2 linked regions of the Bacillus pumilus genome follow. The protein of the gene in region 1 interacts with the protein of each later gene in a pairwise test. Links are inferred from orthologs where the notes say so. Each region holds a gene or a part of one and is shown on either strand. Other genes may lie near its edges. The genes, in order: def and asd.

Evidence for each region.
Region 2: the proteins of def (region 1) and asd interact in binary tests that used the Escherichia coli proteins (3 or more experiments, as listed by UniProt). The link is inferred for Bacillus pumilus from one-to-one orthologs.

Annotation. Positions count from the first base shown.
Region 1 is NZ_LT906438.1:1,530,556-1,539,542, reverse strand. The notes cover bases 5,412-8,251. They hold def (peptide deformylase), read right to left. Parts: upstream 7,153-8,251; coding sequence 6,670-7,152; downstream 5,412-6,669. Other genes in these bases: priA (primosomal protein N'), read right to left, coding at 7,168-8,251; fmt (methionyl-tRNA formyltransferase), read right to left, coding at 5,711-6,664; rsmB (16S rRNA (cytosine(967)-C(5))-methyltransferase RsmB), read right to left, coding at 5,412-5,724. In the rest of the region: rsgA (ribosome small subunit-dependent GTPase A), read right to left, coding at 1-559; pknB (Stk1 family PASTA domain-containing Ser/Thr kinase), read right to left, coding at 572-2,527; CKW02_RS07735 (Stp1/IreP family PP2C-type Ser/Thr phosphatase), read right to left, coding at 2,521-3,291; dual-specificity RNA methyltransferase RlmN, read right to left, coding at 3,295-4,377; more of rsmB, read right to left, coding at 4,381-5,411; more of priA, read right to left, coding at 8,252-8,987. UniProt on the Escherichia coli protein: Removes the formyl group from the N-terminal Met of newly synthesized proteins. Requires at least a dipeptide for an efficient rate of reaction. N-terminal L-methionine is a prerequisite for activity but the enzyme has broad specificity at other positions.
Region 2 is NZ_LT906438.1:1,640,490-1,651,490, reverse strand. What follows is about bases 24-2,963. They hold asd (aspartate-semialdehyde dehydrogenase), read right to left. Parts: upstream 2,034-2,963; coding sequence 1,014-2,033; downstream 24-1,013. Other genes in these bases: dpaA (dipicolinic acid synthetase subunit A), read right to left, coding at 2,763-2,963; dpaB (dipicolinate synthase subunit B), read right to left, coding at 2,173-2,766; dapG (aspartate kinase), read right to left, coding at 24-921. In the rest of the region: more of dapG, read right to left, coding at 1-23; more of dpaA, read right to left, coding at 2,964-3,665; CKW02_RS08300 (YlmC/YmxH family sporulation protein), read right to left, coding at 3,789-4,061; CKW02_RS08295 (aminoglycoside phosphotransferase family protein), read right to left, coding at 4,132-5,055; CKW02_RS08290 (M16 family metallopeptidase), read right to left, coding at 5,129-6,358; CKW02_RS08285 (polysaccharide deacetylase family protein), read right to left, coding at 6,392-7,345; pnp (polyribonucleotide nucleotidyltransferase), read right to left, coding at 7,460-9,577; rpsO (30S ribosomal protein S15), read right to left, coding at 9,759-10,028; ribF (bifunctional riboflavin kinase/FAD synthetase), read right to left, coding at 10,169-11,001.

The sequences.
Region 1 (8,987 bases):
CAGGACTCATCGCATTTAAAAGGGAGGACTTGCCTACACCAGACTGACCGGCAAATACCGTGATTTTATTGTGAAAATGCGGGGTCAGCTTCTCAATGCCATCTCCTTCAATCGTAGAGGTTAAATGAACCTCATAACCAATTTGCCGATAGTCGTCTGCATATGCCTTGATGGTTTCACGCTCTTCGTCTGTTTTCAATAAGTCCATTTTTGTGATGCAGATAATCGGCTCAATATGATTCGCTTCTACAAGCACTAAAAATCTGTCTAAAAGTGAGGTGCTAAAGGCTGGTTCTGCCGCTGAGAAAACAAGTACCGCTTGATCAACGTTACTAATAGGCGGACGAACAAGTTCGTTTGTCCGTTCTTTTACTTCTAATAAGTAGCCTTCTTTATCATTGTCTGCTTGATACACGACGTAATCGCCAACAAGAGGTGTAATTTTGTTTTTTCGAAAGATGCCTCTCGCTCTGCACTGAACTACTTTTCCACTCTCTTGCGACTCATCCAGCACATAGTAGAATCCGCTTAATGCTTTAATAATTTTGCCCTCAGGCATAAAGTCCCTCCTTTATTCATCATCAGGGTATTCGATCGTTTTCGAGCTGACGACTTTATCATCAACCGTCACTTGATAATATCCTTTTTGACCTGGTTCAATCTTAAATTTAATGGTCCGTTCAGTCGGCGCAGTGATTTTAAAGCTTTCGTATGAATCAGAGATGCTATGCTCCGCATCATCAATGGAAATTTGGACATTCATCTCCTGCCCTTCCGCTTCTGGTTCATAAGGGATCTCAATCTTTTCAGTTACCGTTTTAGCTGGTTTTTCCTTCGGTCCAAGAGAGAATGTAATCTTGACCGTATCACCTGGTTTAACAGCCGTTCCTGCTCCTGGTTCCTGCTTCATGACCTCGCCTTTTGGCACATCGTCAGAATGCGCTTCTTTTTCATCGAGCTTTAAGCCGTTATCCTCTAAATAATTCGATGCCGCTTGCTTACTATACGTCGTTAAATCACGTAATGTAATATCGGCAGGACCTATGCTGACAGTCAACGTGACTTCTTCATCTGCTGCTACAAGCTCAGTATTCGCGGAAGGACTCTGTTCCATGACAATCCCAGACTCGGTGTCATTATCATTCACTTCCTCCACAACGACCTGTTTAAATCCTTTTTTCTCTAATATTTCTTTTGCTTTATCGACCTTTTCGCCTGTAACATCAGGTAATTCGGTCTTTTCCTTGCCAGTACTTTCGTAAAGCTGAATCTCTGTTCCTTCTTTGACCTTTGTGCCGATTTTCGGGTCTGTTTTGACGACGAGACCTTTTTCAATTTTCTCATCAGCGATCTCTATTGACTCCGAAGCGACGGTAAACCCAGCTTTCTTTAAGGTATCTTCTGCTTTTTCAACCGTCATGCCAGATACATCTGTGACTTCCACATCTTTTGGAAAAAGCAGCCCTGGAAACACAGTGATGGCTAAAATTGACGCAGCAGTCAATATAAATAAGATGGATGCCACAATCCATGGCCATTTTTTTCGTTTCTTTTTCGGCTTTTGTTTCTCTTTTTTCTTCGGTTTTTGAGCCGGATGGACGGCTGTTTTTTCATTGTCTTGATCGATTTGATGATCTTGAATGATTGGGATCGCTTTCGTTGCTTCATGGTCTTCTTCAATAACAAAGCGTTTTTCTTTTAATCTGGCTGGATCGAAAGCGGTTTTTAAGTCTTTTTGCATTTCAGATGCATCTTCATATCGATAAAATGGATCTTTGGCCATCGCCTTTAAAATGATGTTTTCCACGCTTTGTGGAACAGAAGGATTCCATCTTCTCACAGATGGTGGCTCTGATTGCAAATGCTTCAGTGCAACACTGACAGCCGATTCTCCTTCAAATGGCATGCGTCCTGAGATGAGTTCATAGAGCACAATCCCAAGTGAATAGATGTCTGATTTTTTCGTTGCAAGACCCCCGCGTGCTTGTTCTGGAGACAAGTAGTGCACGGAGCCTAGGACAGAATTTGTATGGGTAATGGTCGCTGAGCTGAGTGCCATGGCAATCCCAAAATCAGTGACTTTGATGTTCCCCATATTGTCTATTAATATATTGTGAGGCTTAATGTCTCGGTGGACGAGCTGTTTCGCATGGGCTTCTTCCATCGCCGCAACGACTTGCTCCATGATGCGAACGGCTTCTTTCGGATGAAGCGGGCCATTGGCGTGTATGTATTCTTTCAGCGTCATCCCTTCGACATATTCCATGACAATATAATAAATGTCATCTTCTTCCCCAACATCGTAGATGCTGACAATATTCGAATGATCTAAGCTTGCAGCTGACTGCGCTTCCCGCCGGAAACGTCTAATAAAATCATCATCGCTCGCAAAGTCAAACCGCAAAATTTTAATCGCTACTTCGCGATCTAAAATCATATCTTCCGCCAAATAGACGTTGGCCATTCCGCCTCCGCCTATGACGCGAAGAATCTGATAACGGCCGCTGATCCTTTTTCCGATCAACACTTGCTGTCACCCTCCTCTGGCTGGGAGGAGATTTCTAACAGTACTGCTGTAATGTTATCTTCACCGCCGTTGTCATTCGCTGTTTGTATTAACTCTGTTACTTTTTCCTCTGGCGCGGTCGTTTGCGTTAATATATGAGTCAAATTCTCTTCTTCTACTTTATTCGATAGACCATCTGAGCAAAGCAGGATTTGATCTCCTGGGTCCACTTCAAAAGTGCGTGCATCAATTTGAACACGTTTATCTGTTCCTAATGCTTTCGTGAGCACATTTTTTCTTGGATGATATTCTGCATCCGCTTTTGAAATTTCACCTGTTTTCACAAGCTCATTCACGAGTGAATGATCTTCTGTTAATTGGGTCAGCGCTCCTTCTCTTAGCAGGTAGCAGCGGCTGTCTCCAATATGCGCAATTGTGACCGTTTGCAAATGAACGAGCGCGCATACAATAGTCGTCCCCATTCCTTGGCACTCCTCATTGTTTTGCGCATGTTCATAAACTTGGTCATTAATGTCACTGATTTTTGAGATTAACCAGCTTTCTTGATCGGCTGGCTTTTCTGGAATTGAAGATGTTTCTTCCCAGTATTCTTTTAAAGAAGAGACTGCCATCTTGCTGGCGACATCACCAGCAAGATGACCTCCCATGCCGTCTGCTACAACAGCGAGAAGTGAATCTTCTTTTGCTTCAAAAATACCTGCATCATCTTCATTATGCTGACGGACTTTTCCTGTATCAGTAAGAAAGGCTGCCCTTATCAACATTCGTCACCTCGTCTCTTCCTGACGCTCCTTCGCTCTTAGCTGACCGCAAGCAGCATCAATGTCATGGCCTTGCTCTCGTCTAATCGTTACGTTTACGCCTCGTTCTTTTAGCGTTTTTTCAAATAGGAAGATTTGTTCTCTAGGTGTTCTCACATAATCTCTCTCTGGTACATAGTTCACCGGAATGAGATTCACGTGGCACTTGATTCCTTTTAATAGGTCTGCAAGTTCTTCTGCATGGTGAACTTGGTCATTTACTCCGCCAAACAGGCCGTATTCAAAGCTGACACGTCTACCCGTCTTTTGAATGTAGTATTCGATGGCTTCCATTAATTTTGGCAGCTTATATGCCTTATTGATCGGCATTAGGCGGCTTCTGATCTCTGTGTTCGGTGCGTGCAATGACACAGCAAAGTTGATTTGCATTTGCTCATCAGCGAATTGATAGATCTTTGGAATGATTCCGCTTGTCGAAACCGTAATATGGCGTGCACCAATATTTAAGCCATGATCATGGTTGATGATTTTAAGGAAAGCAAGCATTTCTTCAAAGTTATCAAACGGTTCGCCAATTCCCATGATGACAACAGAGCTGACTCTCTCGTCTGTTTCGTCAAGTGCCTGCTGTACTTTCAATACTTGTGCAACGATTTCTCCGGCTTCAAGGTTTCGTTTTAAACCGCCAAGTGTAGATGCACAGAATGTACAGCCGATTCTACAGCCAACCTGTGTTGTCACGCAGACAGAGTTTCCATATTCATGACGCATAAGCACTGTTTCAATTGTATAACCATCATGCAGTTCAAATAAAAACTTGATCGTTCCGTCTTGAGACGTTTGTTTGATCACGGTTTTTAATGTTGTGATTGTAAATTGATCTTTTAATTTTTCTCTTAAATCTTTGGAGAGGTTAGACATTTCATCAAAGGATGTCACACGTTTCTCATAAAGCCACTCAAAAATTTGCGCTGCGCGGAAAGGTTTTTCGTCTTGTTCTTTTAACCATTCTTTCATTTCGTGAAGCTCAAATGAATAGATCGACGGCATATCTGTTTTCAGTTCTTTTCTTACTTTTTGTTCTGTCATTTTTTATCCCTTCTTTCTCATGCTGCAAATAAAGAAACCATCTGTTCCGAAATAATGAGGAAGAATTTGCACACTTCCGTTTTGAACAAACGGAGCAACCTGCTCAGGCAGCCGTTCATTAAGAGATAGATCGGGTTCGAAGTCTTGGTGTTCTTGTAAAAACGCATGGATCACTTGTTGATTTTCTGTTGGGTCCATTGTACATGTACTATATACAAGGGTTCCGCCAGGCTTTAAAAGCGGAGCTGTTTCTTTTAAGATTGCCTGCTGAATTGCAGCAAGCCTTGCTGAGTCTTCTTTAGACTTTGTATATTTCATATCTGGTTTTCGTCTAATGACGCCAAATCCAGAACACGGCGCATCAATCAGAATCCGGTCAAATGAAGCTTCGCTGTAATCGCCCTTTGCTTTCCTTGCATCAAGCGCTTTTGCCTCAATTTGAGTAAGGTTCAGACGTTTTGCTGCTTGTTTGATGAGTTTCACTTTATGTTCGTGCAAATCAAGTGAAACAATTTGTCCTTTGTCGTTCATACGCTCTGCGATATGTGTTGATTTTCCGCCTGGAGCCGCACAGGCGTCAAGCACAGCTTCTCCCGGCTGAGGGTCTAGTGCTCTTGCGACAAGCATTGAGCTTTCATCTTGAATGGTCACATAGCCTTCTTGAAAAGAAGGGGTTGAAACGATGGACCCTTTCATCAGCTTAAGTGCATCTTCTGATAAGTCGCCAAGCTCCGTTTCAATTCCGGCATCCAGCAGTTCTTGCTGCAGTGCTGCGCGGCCGATTTTCATTCGATTGACACGAAGGGTTTGCTTTGGCGGTACTAAATGAATGCGGCACATGCTTTCTGCCGCTTCAAATCCGTACGACTGAACCCATTCCTGCACGAGCCATAATGGGTGGCTTGTCTCAATCGAAAGCCGCTTGACTGGATCTTTGATGTCATCAAAAGCCGGAACGCCTTCTCTTTGCACGGATCGAAGAACGCCGTTCACAAGTGAAGATATACCCTTGTGCCCTCTCTTTTTCGTTAGCTCAACTGCTTCATGGATGGCTGCACGATGTGGAATCTTTTCAAGGTACACCATTTGATAAAGGGACATCCGCAAAAGTTGCATGACCCACGGAGCCACCTTTTGCGGTTTTTTCACAAATGGTGCCAGCATATAATCTAATGCCAGCTTGTTTTGCAGTGTACCGTACACAAGCTCTGTTAAGAGCGGTTTGTCCTGATCTGCCAAGTCTTTGTCTTTCATGACTGACTGCAAAAGTAAATTACTGTAAGCTTGATTTTGTTCGAGTTTGATTAAAGCGTCCAGCGCTAATTCTCTCACATTACTTTTCTTCATTCATTAACCCTAATTTCTGTCCCATTTCGATATTTGCGCCTCTTAGGAAGTCTTCGCCGCTCATCTTTTTCTTACCAGCTGGCTGTACACCTGTTAATAAAAGACCTTGTTTATTCCCAGTTCCAATGACTGGACCTTCTTTTTGAAGCTCAATCACTTTCCCAGGTTCTTCTTGCGCTTCGAGTGGAACTTTTTTCGCTTCCCATACTTTTAGATGAGCCCCGTTCCATTCAGTATAGGCAACTGGCCACGGATTTAAGCCGCGAACTTGGTTGTAAAGCTCTTCACCAGTTTTTGCCCAATCTATTCTTTCTTGCTCCCGCTTAATATTAGGTGCGTACGTTGCCGCTTCTTCATTTTGCGGAATTGGAGAAATAGATCCGTTCAGAACATTCGGCACAGTATCTTTCAATAGTGCGGCGCCTGCAACACTTAATTTGTCATGCAATGTTCCGACATTGTCTAATTCGTCAATTTCTACTTCTACTTTACTGATCATGTCCCCTGCATCAAGTCGTTCCACCATGTACATGATTGTGACGCCTGTTTTCTTTTTGCCTTGAAGGATCGCATAATGGATCGGCGCGCCCCCTCTTAGTTCTGGCAGCAGTGAGGCATGTACATTGATACAGCCAAACTGAGGTTCATCTAGTAATCGTTTTGGCAAAATTTGTCCAAATGCCGCCGTGACAATTAAATCCGGCTTTAAGGCAAGCACTTTATCAATTTCTTCATCAAGGCGCACCTTTTCAGGCTGCAAGACCGTAATGCCATGCTTTAAGGCTTCCACTTTCACAGGAGGCGGCGTGAGTACTCGTTTTCTGCCTTTCGGGCGATCTGGCTGCGTGACGACCCCAACAACTTCGTATCCTTCTGTTATGAGTGTTTGCAGCACAGGTACTGAGAAATCAGGGGTTCCCATAAATACAATACGTGCCATTTTCTTCACCCTTCCATTTCCGCAAGTTCTTTTTCTGTATAGGTTTGAATGATTTTCGACGTAAATAATATGCCGTCTAAATGATCAATTTCGTGCAATAAGGCTCTTGCTAAAAATCCTTCTGCTTCTATTGTAAATGGTTTGCCTTTCTTATCAAAGGCTTTTACCTTCACATAGCTCGGTCTTTCTACTGTGCCGTATAAAGATGGAAAGCTCAGGCAGCCTTCAATATCTGTTTGACTTCCTTTTATTTCAAGAACCTCAGGATTCACTAAATCAATTCTGCCAGGTTCTTCTCCGATATCGACAACAGCAATTCTTTGTGAAATGCCAATTTGTGGTGCTGCTAGTCCGACTCCATCTAGCTCAAGCATTGTATCATACATATCATCAAGCAGTTTTTTGAGCTTTTTATCGAACGTATCGACAGGCTCTGCCTTTTGTTCAAGTACTTCTGCCGGATGCATGACTATTGGTTTTACTGCCACTTAAAGCCCTCCGTTTTACATCATCATATATGGATTCATATCTATTGAAATCATCAATTGTTTTTGTTCCATTTCCTTTTGATAATGATCTTGTATTTTCCGTAGTAAACTTGCCAGTTCATTTTCCCTTTTGTATTTTATCACGCATTGATATCGATATCTATCTTTGATCTTAGCGATTGGTGATGCAGCCGGACCAAGAATTCTTGTATTCGGTGCACAGTTCATTTTTAGGAACTGAACAATTTGATCCGTGACATGTGCTGCCTTCGTCACTTCCTCATGTGATACTGTCACCATTGCCAAAAAGTAATACGGCGGATAGGACTGGTGGCGGCGATGCAGCATCTCCTGTTCATAAAAGGCTTCGTAGTCATGCTGCTTCGTTAATTCAATACTATAGTGAGAAGGCGTATACGATTGAATGATCACAGAGCCCGCTTTTTCATGTCGTCCTGCCCTGCCGCTGACCTGCGTGAGAAGCTGAAATGTTTTTTCACTTGAACGGAAATCAGGGATATGAAGAGACGTATCCGCACTTAGAACACCAACAAGTGTGACATCTGGGAAATCTAGCCCTTTTGCAATCATCTGCGTCCCAAGCAAAATATCTGCTTCTTTATTGCCAAAAGATGTGAGGAGTTTTTCGTGAGCACCTTTACGAGATGTTGTATCCACATCCATTCGGATGACTCTTGCCTCTGGCAGTACTTTTGTCAGTTCTTCTTCTACACGCTGCGTACCCGTACCAAAATAGCGAATATGCTCACTATGGCATTCTGGACATTCAGCTGGCACCGGTGCCTCGTGACCGCAATAATGGCATTTCAGCCGTTTTTGATAGCGGTGATAGGTGAGAGAAATTTCGCAATGAGGACATTGCTCCACATATCCGCAATCACGGCACATCACAAAGGATGAATAGCCCCTTTTATTCAGAAATAAGACGGCTTGTTCTTTTCTTTCAAGCACTTCCTTTAATCTGAGCATTAATTCTTCTGAAAACATGGACCTGTTGCCATTTCTCAATTCTTCTCTCATATCAATTAACGAAACGTGCGGCAGCTGCTGCTGGTTGACTCGGTTTTTGAGCGTCAGCAATGTAAACACGCCTTTTTTGGCACGCGCGTAGGTTTCAAGTGAAGGAGTTGCACTACCTAAAACAACTGGGCATCGATGCCTTTTGGCTCGTTCAATGGCGACGTCCTTGGCATGATAACGAGGCATTTCCTCTTGTTTATAAGAAGATTCATGCTCTTCATCTATGATAATCATGCCTAGATTTTCAAATGGTGCGAAAACAGCCGATCTCGCGCCCACGACAAGTTTGACTTCCTTGCGGTGGATTTTCCGCCATTCATCATATTTTTCCCCTGTCGATAATCCGCTATGAAGTACAGCCACATTTGAACCGAATCGTTCTTTAAACCGCTGAACCATTTGAGGGGTTAACGAGATTTCTGGAACGAGGACGATCGCTTCTTTTCCTTTTTGTAGGGCATGATCAATCGTCTGCAAGTATATTTCCGTTTTACCGCTTCCTGTCACCCCGTGCAGCAGAAAGGTTTCATGCCGGTCATCACTGACTGCTTGATGTATATGTTTTGCCGCTTCTGCTTGTTCTGGCATAAGGTCAAGTGAAGCAGAAGGTGTAAATGCCCGGTCACGATAAGGATCCCGGTAGACCTCTTCATAGCTTTCTGTTAGCAGCCCTTCTTGAATAAAGGTTTTAAGCGTTTGAGAACTCGCGCCTGTTTGCTGCTGCAAGTCTTTCGCTAAAAAGGTCGTCTCACTCGCTTGAAGCAAAAAGGAGAGCAGAGCCTTTTGTTTCACCG
Region 2 (11,001 bases), 120 kb from region 1 along the record:
CGGTGTAATATTGAAGAAATCAACACTGATTTGTGCATTAGCCATTGCTTTAAAGACCTCAGTTTGGACGCTGTATTGCCCTTCTTTTGCCGGGACTTTGATTTGCGTCACATCATTGACATGTGCAATACCCGTAATGAGGCGGTCGTACACATCATGGCTCATTTTATCTGAGTAGTGTGACGTGACGAGTGTGCCCTCTTCATCAGAGTATGTTGAACGGACCCTCATTGGTACTTTTGCTTGCATCGCAATTTCGACAGCTCTCGGGTGAATGACTTTTGCTCCTTGATATGCAAGGTTGCAAATTTCTGTATATGTCACGACTCTGAGCGGCTTTGCATTTTCAACAATGCGGGGATCTGCCGTCATGACGCCTTCTACATCTGTAAAAATATCAATAAAATCTGCCTGTAATGCGGCACCTAAAGCAGCTGCGGACGTATCACTGCCGCCTCGTCCAATTGTGGTCACGTCTCCATTTTTCGCGGCTCCTTGGAACCCAGCAACAACGACAACATCATGTTCAGATAGTGCCGCCTCGAGACGTTCGCACTTCATATCAATAATTTTCGCACTCGTATGTTCCTTATCTGTCACAAAGCCAGCCTGTGCGCCTGTCATCGCTACAGCTTTTAGCCCGTTTTCATTCAGCATGCTTGAAAACACAACAGCTGAAATATTCTCTCCGCAGGAAACGAGCAAGTCTTTTTCTCGATTTGTCATATGCTGCGCGCTGCCGTAAAGCAGACCAAGCAGCGTATCTGTCGCATAAGGATCGCCTTTTCGTCCCATTGCGGAAACGACGACAACCGACTTATAGCCTTTCTCTTTTGCCGATAAGATATGTGCAAGTGCCCTTTTTCTACCTTGATCATCTTTGACAGATGTACCGCCAAATTTTTGGACAATTATTTTCACTGTTTTCACTCCAAGTTCATTCTGACGTAACAGAAGAGAGCAGGCGAAAGATGCCTAACTCTCTTCTGTTCGTCCTCATCATCCATTGAATGTTAAACTAATTTTAATGCTTTTAAGCTTTCTGCAATTTGAACGGAGTTCCATGCAGCGCCTTTTAGCAGGTTATCAGATACAATCCACATATGGAACCCGTTTGGACGGTCCAAATCTTTCCGAATGCGGCCGACAAATACGTCGTTTTTCCCAACAGCATCTGCAGGCATTGGATAAATTTGCTGAGACGGATCATCTTGCAGTGTAATGCCTGGAGCATCTTTTAGAATGGACTTGACGTCTTCAACTGTTGCGTCGTTTGATTCTAGTTCGACGTAAACAGATTCTGAATGTCCTGTTTCAATTGGAAGTCTCACACATGTTGCCGCTACTTCCAGCTCTGGCATATGCATGATTTTTTTCGTTTCGTTGATCATTTTCATTTCTTCAAATGTATAGCCATTGTCTTGGAATTTATCAATTTGCGGAATCGCATTAAATGCAATTTGATAAGGCATGACTTCCGGCTTCACATCTTCTTTATTTAAAATGGCTTGTGATTGGCTATATAGCTCGTCAATGGCTTCATGTCCTGCACCTGATACGGCTTGGTAAGTGGACACGATGACTTTTTTCATGCCATACGCCTGACGAAGCGGTTCTAATGCCGCTACCATTTGAATCGTTGAACAGTTAGGGTTTGCAATGATTCCTTTATGGTCATGCAAGTCTTTTTCGTTTACCTCTGGTACGACAAGAGGGATGTTTTCGTCCATACGGAAAGCACTTGTGTTGTCTACAACAATCGCACCTCGTTTGACTGCTTCAGGAGCTAGCGCCTTGGAAACATTTCCTCCAGCACTGAATAATGCAATACTTACTCCTTCAAAGCTTTCAGGTGTTGCTTCCTGTACAGTATACTCTTGACCTCTGAATGTCACTTTTGTTCCAGCAGAACGTTTTGAGGATAGTAGAGTCAGTGTATCCATTTCAAAATCTCTGTCAGCTAGTGTTTTTAACATTTGTTGACCGACAGCTCCAGTCGCTCCAACTACAGCTACATGCAATCCTCTTCCCATCAGTAAAACTCCTTCCGACCCATCCATGATTCTTTTCTTTCGGATGGCCATCCTATGACTTTTTACATTTTATTTTACCATAGAAAAGCAAGGCTTGAAGCATCTTTTTTGAATCTTTCATGATTTTCTAGTGAATCTATTATTCTCTTGGTCCAATTAAAATTGGCTGAATTTGTCTATGCTGAAGTGCCTCTTCTACTGTTTGAGAAAGCAAATCCATGTTCGCGACCATGGAGGTCGGTTTTTTAAATGGATCATCCTGGCCAAATGGAATAAAGAAAATATTTTTTGTCGACATCAGCCTCATCAGATTTGTACCATTTAAGCCTAGCGCATCATTTGTTGAAATTCCTAAAACGACAGGACGATGATTTCGAATGGTTGCTTTTGCAGCCATTAAAACAGGGCTGTCTGTCATGGCATTTGCGAATTTCGCCATCGAGTTCCCTGTTAATGGAGCAATGACCATACAATCAAGTGGCAGCTTAGGTCCGAGCGGCTCTGCTTTCACGATTGAGTCAATCGCCTTAAAGCCAGTCAGCTTCTCGATCCGCTCAATCCAGTCCGCCCCATCTCCGAATCTTGTATTCGTGTTCTGGACCGTATATGACACCACTGGACGCACTTCTGCTCCTTCTTTTACAAGTGCTTCGATCTGCGGATAAACAGCTTCGTACGTACAGTGGGAACCAGTTAAGCCAAAGCCGATTCTTTTCCCTTTTAATGTTGTCATGATTCCATCCCCCTTTTTTCCTCTGCAAGTTCACATAAGAGCCCAGAAAGCACTTTTGCAATGATTTGCCCTGCTGTCTTTGGTGCGACAATCCCCGGGAGTCCTGGTGCAAGAAGCGCCTTCACCCCGTGTTTTTGTGCAAAGTCAAAGTCTGTTCCTCCTGGGCGGGAGGCGATATCCAAAATGAGTGTCTTTGGTGTCATGCTGACGATGACAGATGAATCTAATACAAGGCTTGGAATGGTATTGATGATGATATCTACATCTGTTACTTCTTCTTTTAACCGGTCCATTGAAAATGGATCGAGTCCCATTTCAAATGCCCGCGCTAAATGCGCTGTATCTGCTGCCCCTACTTTTACATCCGCACCGAGTGCCCGAAATGTGCGGGCAATGGTGAGTCCTGTTCTTCCGAGTCCAAGAACAGCGACACGTGATCCATGAATCGTATAATCCGTTTGCTGAATGGCCATCATGATAATCCCTTCAACTGTTGGAATAGAGTTATATATGGCAATATCATCTCGCTCAAACAGCTTCACAAGTTTTCGGTTCACCTGCTTTGCCAGATTGTCTAAGTACGTATTAGAAATACCTGAGTACAGGGTACAATGGGCAGGGGTTCTTTCTAAATAAGTTGCTTCTAGTAACACCTGTTCATTTGAGAAAACTGTCGCGACAACACCTTCATCCGTTGCCCCTGATACTGGCAGGATCATACTGTCTACCTGTTCGAATGGAAGTTCTGACATTTTTAGCTTTTCAGCCCCAATAAATCCGTGATCCAGCTGATCAAATCCAACCAAAAACACTTTGGCATGCTGCTGTGACAGCTTGCGAATAATTTCAAGCTGCCTTGCATCTCCCCCGATCACCGCAACCGTTAAACCGCTCAACATACTGACCGTTCACCTTCTTTATTTAAAAAAGTCTGTAATATTTTCTGAATCTCCCTTTTAGCATATGAGGAGAGGATTCAGCCTGTGAACAAATCGAAGAGAGAAAAGAAAAAGAGCACCCATTTATGATGGATGCTCTTTTTCCCCGGGCGGCTGAAGTGCTTCAGGCACATCGAGAATGATCATATCTGATCCTATTTTTTGAATGTGATTCCACGGGACGCGGATGTCATTTCCTTGCTTTCGAAAGCCAAACCACTTCACGGAAGGTATGATGAGTGCTGTGATTTGACCGTCCTGTTCATTGATTTCAAGGTCGGTTTGTCCAAGCACGCCAAGCCGCTCCGCTCTTTTGATATCGACGATCTCTTTTCCTGACAGCTCACTTAGCCTCAAAATCGCATCACTTCCCTTCCGTATCATATATGCAGCCACAAGAAGAAATAGACCGTCACGCTTTTTCAAGTTATGCATGATGCCAATTTGAATACCAAGCTGGTTTCAGTTGATGAAAGTGATCATGGTCTGCCAGCATTCTCTCCACTCGGTTCACCATACCTTTTACATGTTCAGTGTCATAAGAAAGCGTCCAAACAATAGAAGAAAAGCAGCTCATTGCTGTATAGATAGAAAAAAGAAGCCAAAAATCGTCTGTGGCCTTCGTACTTACATAGTAATCCAGTTGCCCTGCTGAAAACGGAATACTATTTTCTCGGCTAAATAAGGACAGTTTATAAAAATCATAAACCGGGTCACCCCAGTCAGATTGATCAAAATCAATGACGCCGGCATACTCACCTTCTTGTATGATAATATTCCCCAAATGAAAATCATCGTGCTGGAATTGATTAGGTCTCGCCTTTACCGCATCAGCATGTGATTTGATAAAATCTAATACGAATTGCTCTTTCGTAAAGGTCACTCCACTTGATTGATAGGCATGTACATACCGCTCATATTTCGCCATGACTCTCTCATCCCATGGCACGACATGAGAAGGTGCGGAACATGTATGCATGAAATTCAGCTCTCTGCCTGCCCGTCTTCCGATTTCATACTGCTCTTCATTTGTAAGCAGATGGATGGATGCTCTAGCGTTCTCTCCTTCAATAAAAGAGAAAATACGATAGGTACAGTTAAGTTCAGGATTCATTCCAACCTCCATGACTTCAGAACATAGAAGCCCTCGATTTTTAAACTTTTGCTGAACTGACGCTTTTCTTTTAAAATTGGAATACGTTTTGAGGTTTGATAGCTTGAGCACCAGCTTTTCACATGAGGATGTTGTGACGAGATAAGTACGGTTTCCAGAAAAGCCAGATGTCATCGGCTGAAAGGAAATGGCTTGTGTCAGAAGCGGAGAGAGGAGTTTCAGTTTTTCAAATTCCATGTAAGCAGTGCCCCTTTCTATTTGATATACAATAAACGGCAGACCTCTTAAGAAGCCTGCCGTGTTGTTTACATTATGATGGCTGATCACCCGTAGGACTAATAAGCGAGAGCGCATAATCCTCTGTAAAGATTCGTTTTGATAAGTTATTCACACCGTCTAATGTGACTTTGTTGATTTCGTCAATAATTTCATCAAGTGTACGATGTTTGCCAAGGAGCAGTTCGTTTTTACCGTTTCGGCTCATCTTACTGTTTGTGCTTTCAAGACTGAGCATTAGGTTCCCTTTCATTTGTTCCTTAGAGTTTTCAAGCTCTTTTTGCGTAATTCCCTCACGCTTTAAGACGTCCAGCGTTTGTAAGATGGTTTCAGAGAGCAGGTTTAACTGCTTCGCTCCAGTCCCGCCATAAATCGTCAGCATGCCGTTATCTGCAAATGAACTGTGATAGCTGAAAACGGAATAGGCGAGGCCTTTGTCTTCTCTTACATCCTGAAATAAGCGGCTGCTCATGCTTCCGCCAAGAACATTATTTAAGACGATTAAGTCATAGATGCCTTTATCTCCAGCTGGAAGGCCATTAAAGCCCATGCATAGATGCGCTTGCTCTGTTTCCTTTTTGCGTGTGAGCTTGTCATAGTGAAATTGCGGCGCTTCTACCGGCTGTTTTTTTCCTTTCGTTTCATACGAACCGAACAACTTTTCAACTTCACTAATGAATGTGTCGTCCACATTCCCTGCAACAGAGATAACGACGCGGTCCGGCGTGTAGAATTCATCCATATAAGCTCTAAGAGAGTCACCGTTAAAGGTAGAAAGTGTTTCTTCTGTTCCTAAAATCGGGAACCCTAAAGAATGATCACCATAAATCGCTTTGCTCAACAGATCGTGAACGATATCATCAGGTGTATCCTCATACATTTTGATTTCTTCATATACAACATTTTTTTCTTTTTTCAGCTCTTCTTCATCAAAAGCAGAGTGGAAGAACATGTCGCTTAATACATCGAGGGCGTAGCCGGCATGTGAATCAAGCACCTTTGCATAGTAGCAAGTGTATTCTTTTGACGTAAAGGCATTTACTTGACCACCGATGCGGTCAAAGGATTCTGCGATATCACGTGCAGATCTCGTCTTTGTCCCTTTAAAGAACATATGCTCTAGAAAGTGTGATATCCCATTAATTTCTGGTGTCTCATGTCTAGAACCCGTTCCAATCCAGACGCCAATTGCGACAGATCTTACAGTGGGATTGTTTTCAAGTACAATTCTTACTCCGTTTTGGCATGTATAAGTTTTGACCAAGTTTTGCTCCTCCTATTCAACAAACAGATCGGATCACGGATGTCTTTTTTCACTTAGGAGGTCAGAAACCGTTCCTAATTCATATCCTCTTTCCTTGATTTGAGTGATAAGTGCGTCAAGACTTTTCGCCGTCGAATCTGTTGGATGCATTAATATCATCGCCCCATTGTGAATTTTCCCAAGCACCCGTTTTTGTAGTATGTTTGGTGACGGTTTTTGCCAGTCAATGGTGTCTACCGTCCACATAATGGTTTCCATTCCTTCTTCTGCGGCAAGCTTCACTGTTTCTTCTTTAAAGCTACCGCTTGGAGGGGCGAACCACTTCGGTTTTTTTCCAAGGGATTCTTCAATTTGACGATTTGTTTTGGTAATCTGCTCTAATGCTCGTTCTCTTGTCAGTGTGCGCATATCTGGGTGATTGTATGAATGGTTTCCAATTTCATGACCATCTGCCACGATCTTTTTAGCAAGATCCGTGCTTTTTTTCACCCATTTGCCCTCTAAGAAAAAGGTCACCTTGACCTGATGCTTTTCTAGTGTCTTTAACATCTTGATTAAATGCTCGTCACCCCAAGCCACGTTGATGAGGAAAGCATTCATTTTTTTATCTGGATGTCCCTTGTAAATGGGTTCAGCACCAAGTTCATGTAAATGAATAGAAGGTTTTGTTTCATTGAAAACAAGCAGCTTTTCATCAAATGACCCTTGTTTTTTCATTTTTTCATAAGAGGCATCGATATTGACCGTCTGTCCATTTAGACCAGGCATCTTTTTCCACACTTTATCAATCTTAGCATTTTGCGCCTTCACTTCATAGTCAGAAGACTTCGATTCAATCTCTTGATATAAAATATCTTTTGAAACAGATGCAACCTCAGCATGCTCTTTCATTGATTCAATATATGTAACAGCAGCCGGCTGCTTCATCGTTTGATATGACACGAGCAGTAAAAATACAAACACAATGAATGGTAACGTTTTTTTCAATGGTTGTCCCTCCCCTTTACCACAAATTATGATGGGGAGAAACAAGCTAGAACTATTGTTAGCGCAAGAAAAGAAAGAAGCCTGGTACGGATACCTGGCTTCTAACATATTTCATTAAGACTGTTTTTCTTCTTTTTCCTTTTCTTCACGTAAAACAGCTTTGCGAGAAAGGTTCACACGGCCTTGTTTATCGATTTCAGTGACTTTGACAAGTAATTCATCGCCAATCTTCACGACATCTTCTACTTTGCCTACACGATCAAGCGCAAGCTCAGAAATATGAACAAGTCCATCTTTGCCGCTGAAGATTTCAAGGAAAGCACCGAATTTTTCAATGCGTTTTACTTTACCTAAGTAAAGTTGTCCTACTTCAACTTCTCTCACAAGATCTTCAATGATTTTCTTCGCTTTTTGGTTCATGTCTTCTTCTGTAGAAGAAATAAAGATTGTACCATCTTGTTCAATATCGATTTTCACACCGGTATCTTCGATGATTTTATTGATTTGTTTACCGCTTGGCCCAATGACATCGCGAATTTTATCAGGATTGATTTTCATCGTTAAGATTTTTGGTGCATAACGAGACAATTCTCCTCTAGAAGCAGGAATCGTTGACAGCATGCTATCTAAGATTTCCATTCTTCCTTTTTTCGCTTGTTGGAGCGCTTCTTCCAAGATGTCTTTTGATAGACCATCGATTTTGATATCCATTTGAAGTGCTGTTACACCTTTTGATGTACCTGCAACTTTAAAGTCCATATCACCAAGTGCATCTTCCATTCCTTGAATGTCTGTCAGCACTGTGTAGTATTCACCGGATTTCACAAGTCCCATTGCAATCCCTGCAACTGGTGCTTTAATTGGAACACCCGCATCCATCATCGCAAGTGTGCTTGCACAAATACTTGCTTGTGAAGTAGATCCGTTTGATTCTAGTACCTCAGACACAAGGCGAACCGTATAAGGGAAATCTTTTTCAGATGGGATCACTGGTTCTAATGCCCGTTCACCTAGCGCTCCATGTCCGATTTCACGGCGGCCTGGGCCACGCATTGGACCTGTCTCACCAACACTGAATTGAGGGAAGTTGTAATGGTGCATGAAGCGTTTTGATTCTTCAACGCCTAGACCGTCAAGAATTTGCACATCGCCAAGTGCACCTAATGTACAAATACTGAGCGCCTGTGTTTGTCCTCTTGTAAATAGACCTGAACCGTGCGTTCTTGGTAGAAGTCCTACTTCTGAAGAAAGTGGGCGGATTTGATCTACACCACGTCCATCTGGACGTACTTTCTCTTCAGTGATCAGACGACGAACTTCATTTTTGACAAGCTTGTTTAATACGTCTTTCGCTTGTTTAATTGTCGCTTCGTCGCGATCTTCTTCTTCAAATTTCTCAACCACAGCTTTTTTCACTGCACTGATTGCATCTTCACGTGCATGCTTCTCATGTACTTGAATCGCTTTCAGCAGGTCTGTTTCAGCAAGTGCTTTTACTTCGTCTGCTAACGTTTGATCTACTTCATATAGAGGAATATCGATTTTTGCTTTACCAACTGCTTTGACAATTTCCTCTTGGAATTCGATTAAACGTTTGATCTCTTGGTGACCATACATGATAGCTTCAAGCATTGTTTCTTCTGGTACTTCATCAGCACCAGCTTCGACCATGTTGATCGCATCTTTTGTTCCAGCGACTACAAGGTTGATGTCACTTTGTTCAAGCTGTTCTACATTTGGATTGATGATAAACTTTCCATCAACTCGTCCTACTGTAACGCCGGCGATTGGTCCCTCAAATGGAATGTCAGACACACATAATGCTAAAGATGAGCCAAACATTGCAGCCATTTCAGATGAACAATCTTGATCCACGCTCATGACGATACTAATAACTTGTACTTCGTTTCTAAATCCATCAGCAAATAATGGACGGATTGGTCTATCAATTAAGCGGCTCGCAAGGATCGCTTTTTCACTTGGACGGCCTTCTCTTTTAATGAAGCCACCAGGAATTTTACCTACTGCGTATAATCTTTCTTCGTAGTTCACAGTGAGCGGGAAGAAATCAAGTGGTTTTGGTTCTTTAGAAGCTGTTGCTGAGCTAAGCACAGCTGTATCTCCGTAGCGTACGAGGACCGCTCCGTTTGCTTGCTTTGCAAGCTGGCCAGTTTCAACTGTCAGTTGACGTCCAGCCCAGTCTATGGTGAAGACATGTTTCTCTTGTCCCATTCTGAGAAAAACTCCTCTCTTATCTTGAAATTTTAGTTAATTCTTATTATGAACAAAATGATTTTCACATATCAATGTGAAAGGTGTATGTAGAAGGGTTTTTGCCATTCTTTCAACATTTTAACCATAAAATATTAGTGATTATACGATAAAAAAGCGGGAATCCTCCCGCTTTTTACGATTATCGACGTAAGCCTAGTTTGTTAATTAACTCACGGTAACGAGTTACGTCTTTATTACGTAGATACGTAAGAAGATTACGACGTCTACCTACCATTTTCAAAAGACCGCGACGTGAGTGGTGATCTTTCTTATGAGTACGTAAATGCTCGTTCAAGTTGTTAATTGATTCTGTTAGGACAGCGATCTGAACTTCTGGAGATCCAGTATCAGATTCGTGTGTTTTGAACTCACTAATTAATTGAGTTTTACGCTCTTGAGTAATAGCCATCCTGTTTCACCTCCAAATCATGTTAGCCCCATCTACCTCGCAACCGTCGGTGAAGTCGGCCTGCCAAGTAAGTGGTTTTAAAGCTACAGGGATAATCATACTAAAAATATGCTGAATTTGCAAATGGTAGAGCTGTTTTTCTATGAATTTTTTGTTTGCTTTCTCTGATGTTGAAAAAACTGAATCGCTTCTTCTTTATCTTGACTGATTTGAGCCGTTAACTCCTGGATTCCGTTAAATTTTTGCTCACTGCGAATGCGCTTGAACCACTGTAATTTAATCGGTTCACCATATATTTCTTCGTTAAAATCAAAGAGGTTTACTTCAATGGCAGGCTGATCAGGGCGTTTTTCATAAAAGGTTGGTTTATAGCCAACATTACAAACACCGTCATACACTTTGCCTTTCACTTCTGCTCTTACTGCATAAACCCCTGTTGGCGGAATGATATATTCAGCAGATAAACCGACATTCGCAGTCGGAAAGCCGATCGTCCGTCCTCGTTTATCACCATGAATGACAATACCACGCAGCTGATACGGTTTTCCTAAAAGCTCACTCACATATTCAACATCCCCATTTTTCAATGCAGAGCGTATGAGTGTTGAGCTGACTTTTCGGTCTTGATTGGACAACTTAGGAACGATGGTGGCCATAATACGCCCTTTTCCGTACTCATCGAAGGTTTCCATTGTACCTGCACCAAAACGGCCAAACGTAAAATCAAAACCAGCTACTGCGTGCTTCACATTCAGCTCATCTAAATATTGATCGACAAACTCTTGAGGAGATAGCGCTGCAAAGCTTTCGCTGAACTGCACAATGTATAAATAGTCAGCGCCCAGCTGTTCGATGAAATCAATTTTATCCTCAAGCGGTGTAATTAAGTCCTTGGGTTCACGTGCTTTTTGCAAAACATGTGATGGGTGCGGATGAAAGGTCATGACCGCTAAAGCCAATCCTTCTTTTCTCG